Regions from separate parts of the Streptomyces sp. SGAir0957 genome, predicted to be linked through region 2. Evidence: riboswitches for the same ligand, from Rfam matches in the RefSeq annotation. Region 2 holds a riboswitch; each other region holds the start of a gene.
The links. Region 2 has a riboswitch for thiamine pyrophosphate ahead of thiO (glycine oxidase ThiO). Riboswitches for the same ligand answer to the same signal wherever they lie in the genome.
Positions count from the first base shown of each region.

Region 1: linked by a shared signal. The riboswitch ahead of C1N81_RS40635 (purine-cytosine permease family protein) and the one ahead of thiO (glycine oxidase ThiO) in region 2 are both predicted to bind thiamine pyrophosphate.
Region 3: linked by a shared signal. The riboswitch ahead of C1N81_RS16700 (thiamine ABC transporter substrate-binding protein) and the one ahead of thiO (glycine oxidase ThiO) in region 2 are both predicted to bind thiamine pyrophosphate.

Region 1 covers NZ_CP027293.1:7,787,278-7,790,544, reverse strand. The annotation lists gene C1N81_RS40635 (purine-cytosine permease family protein) at 1-1,196, opposite strand, end outside; TPP riboswitch at 1,190-1,290, opposite strand; gene C1N81_RS40630 (aspartate/glutamate racemase family protein) at 1,319-2,020, shown strand; gene C1N81_RS40625 (STAS domain-containing protein) at 2,025-2,423, opposite strand; gene C1N81_RS40620 (DUF4097 family beta strand repeat-containing protein) at 2,590-3,267, shown strand, end outside.
Region 2 covers NZ_CP027293.1:6,101,592-6,104,858, forward strand. The annotation lists gene thiO (glycine oxidase ThiO) at 1-1,171, opposite strand, end outside; TPP riboswitch at 1,169-1,282, opposite strand; gene C1N81_RS32435 (NAD(P)/FAD-dependent oxidoreductase) at 1,443-2,675, shown strand; gene C1N81_RS32440 (Rv2175c family DNA-binding protein) at 2,756-3,121, shown strand; gene thiE (thiamine phosphate synthase) at 3,194-3,267, shown strand, end outside.
Region 3 covers NZ_CP027293.1:2,650,636-2,653,902, reverse strand. The annotation lists gene rlmN (23S rRNA (adenine(2503)-C(2))-methyltransferase RlmN) at 85-1,191, shown strand; TPP riboswitch at 1,222-1,341, shown strand; gene C1N81_RS16700 (thiamine ABC transporter substrate-binding protein) at 1,421-2,509, shown strand; gene C1N81_RS16695 (ABC transporter permease) at 2,485-3,267, shown strand, end outside.

The DNA.
Region 1 (3,267 bases), 1.7 Mb from region 2:
TCCTCCGCCGCGAGGTCGACGGGGGCGCCGCCCCGCGCGCGGGCGCGGGCGCGCCAGTCGACGAGGACGACCGCGACGAAGCCGGGGATCCAGTAGCCCACGAACAGCAGGACGTTCTGGAAGCGGGCGGCGGTGTCGGCGGCGTGCATCCACAGCACCAGCGGAAAGCCGAGCAGCGCGGCGAGCGCGGCGGCGAGCGGCCGGGGCAGCCGGGCGCCGATGGTCTGGAGGGCGAGCGAGCCGCTGTAGTCGTTCATGGCGTTGCTGCACAGCGCGGCGAGCGCCACGGCCAGGAGTCCGACCGAGCCGAGGACACCGCCGCCGAGCAGGGTGTCGACGCCCTGCGCCGTCTGGTCGGTGAAGACGGAGGCGCCCCAGAGCCCGAGCGCCTGCACGGCCGTGAAGGAGACGACGACCCCGGCGAGCGTGCACCAGAACATGCGGGCCGGGGACGTGGTGCGCGGCAGGTAGCGGCTGAAGTCACTGGCGTACGGGGCCCACGAGAGGGCGAGGCTCAGCGCGATGGTGGTGGTCAGCGCGAACGCGCCCGCGCGGTCGGCGCCGCTCACGCCCCCGTGGCCGGACGGGGTGACCCCGGTGTGCGCCAGACGCAGCGCGAGGGCGCAGAAGGCGACCGCGAGAACCGCCGTCATCCACTGCTGGAGGCGGTGGATCGCCTCATAGCCCAGCGCGCCGAACGCGCCCTGGGCGGCCATCATCACGAGCGCCCCGAGCCAGAACGGCCAGCCGCAGAGCCGGGCGAGCGCGTCGCCGCCGAACAGGCCGATCAGCGCGTCCCAGGCGATGGAGGACAGCCACTGCAGCGCGCCAGGGACGACGACGCCCCGGCCGAACGCGAGCCGTGCGAGCGGGAGTTGACCGGCGCCGGTGGCGCTGCCCCAGGTGCCGAGGTAGGCGGTCGGCACGGCGCCGAGCACCGTGCCGAGGACCACGGCGGCGAGCGCGGTGGCGAAGTCCAGGCCGAGCGCGATGCCGACGGTGCCGGTGAAGACGCCGCTCATCGTCAGGTTGGGCGCGAACCACACGGTGAAGAGGCGTCCGGCGCCGCCGTACCGGTGGCTCGCGGGAACGGGTGCGATGCCCCGTGCCTCGGGCCGCCAGTCACCGGGCGCGGTGGGCATACGCCCGTCGAAGGCGGCCTCGCGGGGCCGTGGGGAAGCGTGCGGCATCGACATCTCGCTGACATCCCTCCGCCAGTGTTAACTGGTTCAGGTTCTACGGGTGTGATCTCAGCCCCGTCATCAGCGCGGGGCACCCCGTGTCGGGCAGTACCGCAGCGCACCCTACCCTGTCGTCCATGAGGACCATCGGCCTGATCGGCGGCATGAGCTGGGAGTCCACGGCCGAGTACTACCGGCTGCTCAACGAGCTGACGCGGGAGCGGCTCGGCGGGCTGCACTCGGCGCGGATCGTGCTGCACTCCGTGGACTTCGCGGAGATCGAGCGGTTGCAGGTCGCGGGCGACTGGGACGAGGCGGGGCGCGTCCTGGGCGCGGCGGCCAGGAGCCTGGAGGCGGCCGGCGCCGACCTGCTGCTGATCTGCACGAACACGATGCACAAGGTCGCGGACCAGGTGCAGGCGGCCACCTCGGTGCCGCTGCTGCATCTCGCCGACGCGACGGCGGACGCGGTCCGCGCGGCGGGCGCCCGGCGCGTCGGCCTGCTCGGCACCGCGTTCACGATGGAGCAGGACTTCTACCGCGGCCGCCTGGCGGGCCACGGCCTGGACGTGCTGGTCCCGGACGAGGCGGGCCGGGCGCTCGTGCACCGCGTGATCTACGAGGAGCTGTGCCTCGGCGTCGTCCGGGACTCCTCGCGCGCCGCGTACCAGGAGGTCATCGCCGACCTCGTGGACGCGGGCGCGGAGGGCGTCGTCCTCGGCTGTACGGAGATCGAGCTGCTGATCGGCGCGCAGGACAGCCCGGTCCCCGTCTTCCCGACGGCGCGGCTGCACGCCGAGGCGGCCGTGCGCGAGGCCCTGCGCGACGCCACGGTCTGAGACCTCAGGACGCCGGTTCCCCCAGCTCCTCGGGGGCCGCCGGGTGGAGGGCCTTGACGGCGTTCGTGACGGTGGCGTGGATGCCGCCCGTGAGCCGGTCCGCTCCGGCGGCGCGCAGCGCGGAGCGCGCGGCGGTGCCCGCGACGAGCGCGACGGAGCCGCCGTCCGGCTCCCCCTCCGTCTCCAGGCCCGTCTTGACGAACTGCCGCACCGCGCCGGAGGTGCAGCGCTCGACGCCCAGGAAGTTCACCGCGAAGAGCCGCTGCCCGGTGCGTGCCATCCGCTTGAGCAGGCCGCACAGTGCGGCCGCCACCGCGTCGTCGAACGTACCGCTGTCGTCGAACGCCCCGGCGACGTCGACGACCAGGACGTCACCGGCGGCCCAACGCGCCGGGAAGGTCACCCGCGCTCGCTCCATCTCGGTCCCTCGGTCCTCGGGCCGCGCATCGGCGGCGGCTCGTGTGCGGGGCGCCTACCCCGGCCCGCACGGCGCACGCCCCCCATCATGCGGCGCACCGGACGCTGCGGGACAGGCGCTTGCGGTGCCCGGCGCGGGGCAAGCGGCCGGAATGAAGGCAGCGACGAAGTTCTCCGCCCGGCGCCTGGCGGCCGCGGCGACCGGCCTGGCGATGGTCCCCGCCCTGGTGGGGTGCGGTGGTGGCGACGGGGACGGTCATGGCGCGGTGCACGGCGCCGAGTTGGCCGCGTCCGGCCTGCGGCTGACGATCACCACGGACAACGGGGTGCGGCTGCGGCCCACCGACGGTGACACGGTCGGCGTCGACGAGGCCGTCACCCACCGCTGGTCGCGCCACGACGACGCCCGTGTCCTCGATCTGTCCTGCCGCACCCCGGAGGGCTCCGGCCGGCCGTGTCCGCGTATGCCGGAGGTCGACGTCCCCGCAGGCACCGCCGTGACCGTCACCGCCCGCAATGCCGGGATCGACGCCGCGGGCCTGACCGGCCCCCTCGACCTGACCACCGTCAACGGGGATGTCACCGTGGCCGATTCCGGCGCGGGCGACGCGTCGCTGCGCCTCGTCACCCGGAACGGCTCCGTCCGCACCACCTCCGTACGCGCCTCGGCCCTGGGCGTGCGGACGGTCAACGGCGATGTCACCCTCGACTGCGCCACCGCCCCGCGCCGGGTGTCGGCGCGGACCGTGAACGGGTCGGTGGACGTCGCCGTGCCGCACGACGCCCCCGGCTACCGGGTGGACGCCACGACGGACAACGGGCACCCCGCG
Region 2 (3,267 bases):
AGGTGGCCAGGGCGGGGGCGGGCGCCGCCGGGAAACGGTCCGGGGCGAAGGGGGCCGCTTCCGGCGGGAGTTCACCCGTCGTCAGGGCGTGGGCCATCGCGTCGCCCGTGACCGGGGTCAGCAGCACTCCGTTGCGGTAGTGGCCCGTCGCCAGGAGGAGGCCGGGCAGGGCCGTCGGGCCGAGGAGCGGGGCGTTGTCCGGGGAGCCCGGGCGCAGGCCCGCGCAGGTCTCCGTCAGCGGGAGTTCCGTGATGCCGGGGACCAGTTCGTGGGCGTCGCGCAGGAGTTCGTAGACGCCGCCCGCCGTGACCGTCGTGTCCCAGCCGAGCTCCTCGCTGGTGGCGCCCACGACGAGTTCGCCGTTGACCCTCGGCACCAGGTACAGGTGGCTGCCGCGGACCACCGCGCGGATCGTGCGGCTGAGGAACGGCGCGTACCGCGGCGGCACCGTCAGGCGCAGGACCTGGCCCTTCACCGGGCGGACCGGTGGGCGCACCTCGTCCGGGACGCCGGGGAGCGAGGCGCTGTGGCTGCCCGTCGCCAGGACCGTCTGACCGGCTGTCAGGGCGGTGCCGTCGGTCAGGGTCACGCCCTGCGCTCTGTCCTGGATCACTGAGAGGCGTTCGGCCCTCTGGCGGTGGAAGGTCACCCCCGCGCGTTCGCAGGCCGTCACAAGGGCGCTCGCGAGTCTTCTCGGGTCGATCTGGTGGTCGCCGTCGACCCGCAGGCCCCCGCGCACGCCCGGTGCGAGCATCGGCTCCAGGCGGCGGCACTCGCGGCCCGACAGCCATACGGACTCCAGGCCCGACTTCCGCTGGAACGCGTGCAGTTCGCGCAGGTGCGCCCGGTCGTCCGCGTCCAGGGCGACCGCGAGCGTGCCGCACGCGCGGTAGCCGAGGTCCTGGCCGCTCGCCTCGGACAGCTCCGCCGCGAACCGCGGATAGCGGCGCGCCGACTCGACGTTCAGAGCGAGCAGCGTCTGCTCGCCGTAGTGCAGTTCGGTGACCGCGGCCAGCATTCCGGCCGCGACCTGGGCGGCCCCGCCGCCCGGTCCGGGGTCCACGACCGCGACCGACAGGCCGCGCTGCGCGGTCCGCCACGCCGTGACGAGACCGATGATGCCGCCCCCGACGACCAGTACGTCGGTGGCTTCGGTGGGAATACGCGACATGGGCGTCCAGCCCCTCCCTTCGCCGGCATGACCCGGATCAGGTTCGTACGGTCGGAGGCCGCTCCAGCCTCCCTCTCAGCCCGCTGCGTACGGGCTCCCGCGAGTGCTCTACGTCGGTCACTCTAACTCTTGGGCGCGAGCCGCAGTAAGTACGGGCGCAGGTGCGGACGGCGGCTTGATCTCTAAACCAGTGACACGTGTGCAGGACGTCACGGCGCGGGAGTGGCCCGCACCGCTGACCGACGCAAGATCAGATGCCTAAGGTGATCCGGTGAGCGAGCAACCGAGCGGCAACGGGACATCTCAGGGGCGACGGCACGTCGTCATCGTCGGCGCGGGGATGGCCGGCGTGCAGACCGCCGTGGCCCTGCGCGAACAGGGCTTCGCGGGCGACGTCACGCTGATCGGCGCCGAACCCCATCCGCCCTACGACCGGCCGCCGCTCTCCAAGGCCGTCCTGCTCGGCAAGGCCGACGGGTCCGCCTTCGACGTGGACTTCGCCGCCCTGGGCGTCACCGTCGAGCTGGGGCGCGAGGTCACCGGTGTGCGGCCCGCCGATCATGAGCTCGACACCGCCGGCGGGCCCGTCTCCTACGACGTCCTGGTCGTCGCCACCGGTGCCGAACCCGTCCGGCTGCCCGGCGCCGACGCCGTCCCCGGCGTGCATCTGCTGCGCACCCTCGACGACGCCGAGCGGCTGCGGCCCGTCCTCGCCGAGCAGCGCGACGTGGTGGTCGTGGGCGCCGGGTGGATCGGCGCCGAGTTCGCCACCGCGGCCCGCGAGGCCGGCTGCCGCGTCACCGTCGTGGAGGCCGCCGGGCGGCCGCTGGCCGGGGCGCTGCCCGCCGAGATCGCCGCGCCCATGTCGGCCTGGTACGCCGACGCCGGGGCCCACCTGCGCACCCACGCGCGCGTGGAGCACATCGAGCCCGGGTTCGTGGCCCTGGACGACGGGACGCGGCTGCCCGCCGGAGCCGTCGTCATCGGCATCGGGGCCCGGCCCGCCACCGGCTGGCTGGCCGGTTCCGGGATCGACCTGGGCGAGCACCGGGAGGTCGTCGCCGACGCCGGGCTGCGGACCTCCGTGCCCGATGTCTACGCCGTCGGGGACTGCTCCTCCTTCCCCTCGGCGCGCTACGGCGAGCGCCTGCTCGTCCACCACTGGGACAACGCCTTGCAGGGGCCCCGGACCGTCGCGGCGAACATCATCGGCGAGACACCGGCCGTGTACGACCCCGTGCCCTACTTCTGGTCCGAGCAGTTCGGGCGGTTCGTGCAGTACGCGGGGCACCACCGTGCCGCCGACACGACCGTGTGGCGCGGGGACCCGGCCGGTGCGGCCTGGTCCGTGTGCTGGCTGCGCGAGGGGGCCCTGGTGGCCGTCCTGGCCGTCGGCAAGCCCCGCGACCTCGCCCAGGGGCGCAAACTCATCGAGGCGGGCACCGTGCTCGACCCGGAGCTGCTGGCCGATCCCGCCCGGCCGCTGAAGTCCGCCGCGGCCTGAGGCGCCGCCGCGGCCGTAAAAACACCTGGTCAGCCCGGTCCGGCTTTCCGACTGTCAGTCCTAGATGGCACGCTTGTCCTGTGACCGAGATTGACGCAAAGACCGATGCTCTCGTCCCCGACTGGCTCACCCTTCCCGACATCGCCGAGCGGCTCGGCGTCGAGGTGACGCGCGTGCGCCAGCTGGTGAAGGAGGGCCAGGTGATCGCTGTACGCCGCGGTGAGAACCGGGCGCTGCACGTGCCCGCCGCCTTCATCGACGGCGACAAGATCGTCAAGGGCCTCACCGGCACCCTGACGCTCCTGCGGGACGACGGCTTCAGCGACGAAGAGATGCTGGAGTGGCTCTTCACCCCCGACCCGACCCTGCCGGGCACGCCCGCGCAGGCCCTGAGCGAGAATCGCGGCACGGAGGTGAAGCGCCGCGCCCAGGCGCTCGCCGTCTGACCTGACAACCGTCCGGTGTGCGTGCCACGCGCGCGTGGCACGCACACCACGACCATCAACGGGGGATGTCCCATGGCCGACCCGCAGCGCGCCCTGCTCGCCGATGCCCGGCTCTACCTGTGCACCGACGCCCGCAAGCGCCAGGG
Region 3 (3,267 bases), 3.5 Mb from region 2:
AGTGACCAGCGGCGACCGACAGTGACAGGCGTCCAGCGCGACGACCCCAGGTCAGCCCCATCTATCTGCGACACTGGTACAGCCATGCCTAAGCCCGGAGAACTCACTTTCGTCGCCCCCCGCGGAGCCAAGAAGCCGCCGCGGCACCTTGCCGACCTTTCGCCCGCCGAGCGGAAGGAGGCTGTTGCCGCGATCGGTGAGAAGCCGTTCCGCGCCAAGCAGCTGTCGCAGCACTACTTCGCGCGGTACGCGCACGACCCCGCGGAGTGGACCGACATCCCCGCCGGTTCGCGGGAGAAGCTGCGGGAGGCGCTGCTGCCCGAGCTGATGACGGTCGTGCGGCATCTGTCGACCGACCAGGAGACCACGCGCAAGACGCTGTGGCGGCTGTTCGACGGGACGCTCGTCGAGTCCGTGCTCATGCGCTACCCGGACCGGGTCACCATGTGCATCTCGTCGCAGGCGGGATGCGGGATGAACTGCCCGTTCTGCGCGACGGGGCAGGCCGGGCTCGACCGGAACCTGTCGACCGGCGAGATCGTGCACCAGATCGTGGACGGGATGCGCGCGCTGCGGGACGGGGAGATCCCCGGTGGTCCCGCGCGGCTCAGCAACATCGTCTTCATGGGGATGGGCGAGCCGCTCGCCAACTACAAGCGGGTCGTCGGCGCCATCCGCGCGCTGACCGACCCCGAGCCGGACGGCCTGGGGCTGTCCCAGCGCGGCATCACCGTGTCGACGGTCGGGCTCGTGCCGGCCATTCACCGGTTCGCCGACGAGGGGTTCAAGTGCCGCCTCGCCATCTCGCTGCACGCGCCCGACGACGAGCTGCGCGACACCCTCGTACCGGTCAATACCCGGTGGAAGGTGCGCGAGGTCCTCGACGCCGGGTGGGAGTACGCCGCGAAGTCCGGGCGCCGGCTCTCGATCGAGTACGCGCTCATCCGCGACATCAACGATCAGGCGTGGCGTGGTGACCGGCTCGGCCGGCTGCTGCGGGGCAAGCCGGTACACGTCAATCTCATCCCGCTGAACCCGACGCCGGGGTCGAAGTGGACCGCGTCGCGGCCCGAGGACGAGAAGGCGTTCGTCGACGCGATCGCCGCGCACGGGGTGCCCGTGACCATCCGGGACACCCGTGGCCAGGAGATCGACGGGGCGTGCGGTCAGCTCGCCGCGACCGAGCGGTAGCCTGGGGCCGGCGGGAACAACTACATCTTCATATTCCGACAGGGGAGCGCCACAGCGCTGAGAGTGCGGCACCGGTTCCACACCGCAGGCCGCAGACCCTCTGAACCTCGCCCGGGTCATTCCGGGTAGGAAGTTCGGTCATCACTCATGCTGTTGCGCCCTGCCCGGGGACCTGTGAAGGCTCCGGGCGGGGCCGCGTCTTCTCCTGGTCATTCCAGGAGGAAAAACAATGAGCACCATCAGTAAGAGGACAAGCGTCGCCCTGGCCGTGGGGTTCGGGCTGGTCGCCCTCGCCGCCTGCGGGTCGTCCGGTGACGGCGGCTCCGGCGACTCGAAGACCGTCACCCTCGTCAGTCATGACTCCTGGGCCGTCTCCAAGAACGTGCTGAAGGACTTCGAGGAGAAGTCCGGGTACAAGGTGAGAGTCCTGAAGGACGGTGATGCCGGGCAGGCCGTCAACAAGGCGATCCTGTCCAGGGGCAATCCGCAGGGCGACGTGTTCTTCGGCGTCGACAACACGCTGTTGTCCCGGGCCGTCGACAACAAGATCTTCACCCCGTACAAGGCCAGGGGGATCGACCGGGTGCTGAGCGAGTTCCGGCTCGACGTCCTCGTCGGCAGGTACCAGGTCACGCCGGTCGACACCGGCGACATCTGCGTGAACTACGACAAGAAGTACTTCGAGCGGCACAAGCTGGCGCCGCCGTCCTCCTTCGCGGATCTCGTCGAGCCGCAGTACAAGAACCTGCTCGTCACCGAGAACGCGGCCACCTCCTCGCCCGGTCTCGGCTTTCTGCTCGGGACGGCCGCACAGTACGGCGAGGACGGCTGGCAGGGCTACTGGAAGAAGCTCGTGGCCAACGGGGTGAAGGTCGTCGACGGCTGGGACCAGGCCTACAACGAGGAGTTCAGCGGCAGCGCCGGCGGCAAGAAGGCGGGCGGCGACCGGCCGCTCGTCGTGTCGTACGCGTCCTCGCCGCCCGCCGAGGCGATCTACGCGGACCCGCAGCCGAAGACGTCGCCGGTCGGCGTGGCCACCAAGACGTGCTTCCAGCAGATCGAGTTCGCCGGGCTGCTCGACGGGGCGAAGAACGAGAAGGGCGGTCAGGCGCTGCTCGACTTCCTGATCTCGAAGGAGTTCCAGGAGGACATGCCGCTCAACATGTTCGTCGACCCGGTGACCGAGGACGCCCACGCGCCCGCCGAGTACACCAAGTACGCCGTACGGGTCGACGACCCCGCGTACATGAACATGCGCATGATCACGGACAATCGTGACAAGTGGGTCAAGTCGTGGACCTCGCTCGTAAGGAAGTGACGCGGGAGACCCCTGCGCGTACGTCCCGGCCCCGTCTCTCCGGGGACGCCGCGCGGCTCGGCCTCATGGTCGTGCCCGTGGCGTTCTTCGCCGTCTTCTTCGCCTATCCGGTCGTCGCCATCGTGCGCCGCGGGCTGCTCGTCGGCGGCGCCTGGCAGTTCGGCCGGATCGGGGACGTCCTCGGGGACGCGGACATCCGGCACGTCCTGTGGTTCACGGTGTGGCAGGCGCTCGCGTCGACGGCTCTGACGTTGCTGATCGCGTTGCCCGGCGCGTACGTGTTCGCGCGGCTCGACTTTCCCGGCAAGCAGATCCTGCGGGCGGTCGTGACCGTGCCGTTCGTGCTGCCGACCGTCGTCGTCGGGACGGCGTTCCTGGCGCTCGTCGGGCGGGGCGGGCTCCTCGACGAGCTGTGGGGAGTGCGGCTCGACACCACGGTCTGGGCGATCCTCGTCGCGCACGTCTTCTTCAACTACGCCGTCGTCGTGCGGACCGTGGGCGGGCTCTGGGGGCAGCTCGACCCGCGCCAGGAGGAGGCCGCGCGGATGCTCGGCGCCTCGCGGTTCGCGGCGTTCCGCAGGGTGACGCTGCCCGCGCTCGGTCCGGCCGTGGCCGCGGCGGGGCTGATGGTCTTCCTCTTCACGTTCACGTCGTTCGGGGTCGTGCAGATCCTCGGCGGGCCCGGCTACTCGACCCTCGAAGTCGAGATCTACCGGCAGACCGCGCAGATCTTCGACCTGTCGACGGCGGCCGTCCTC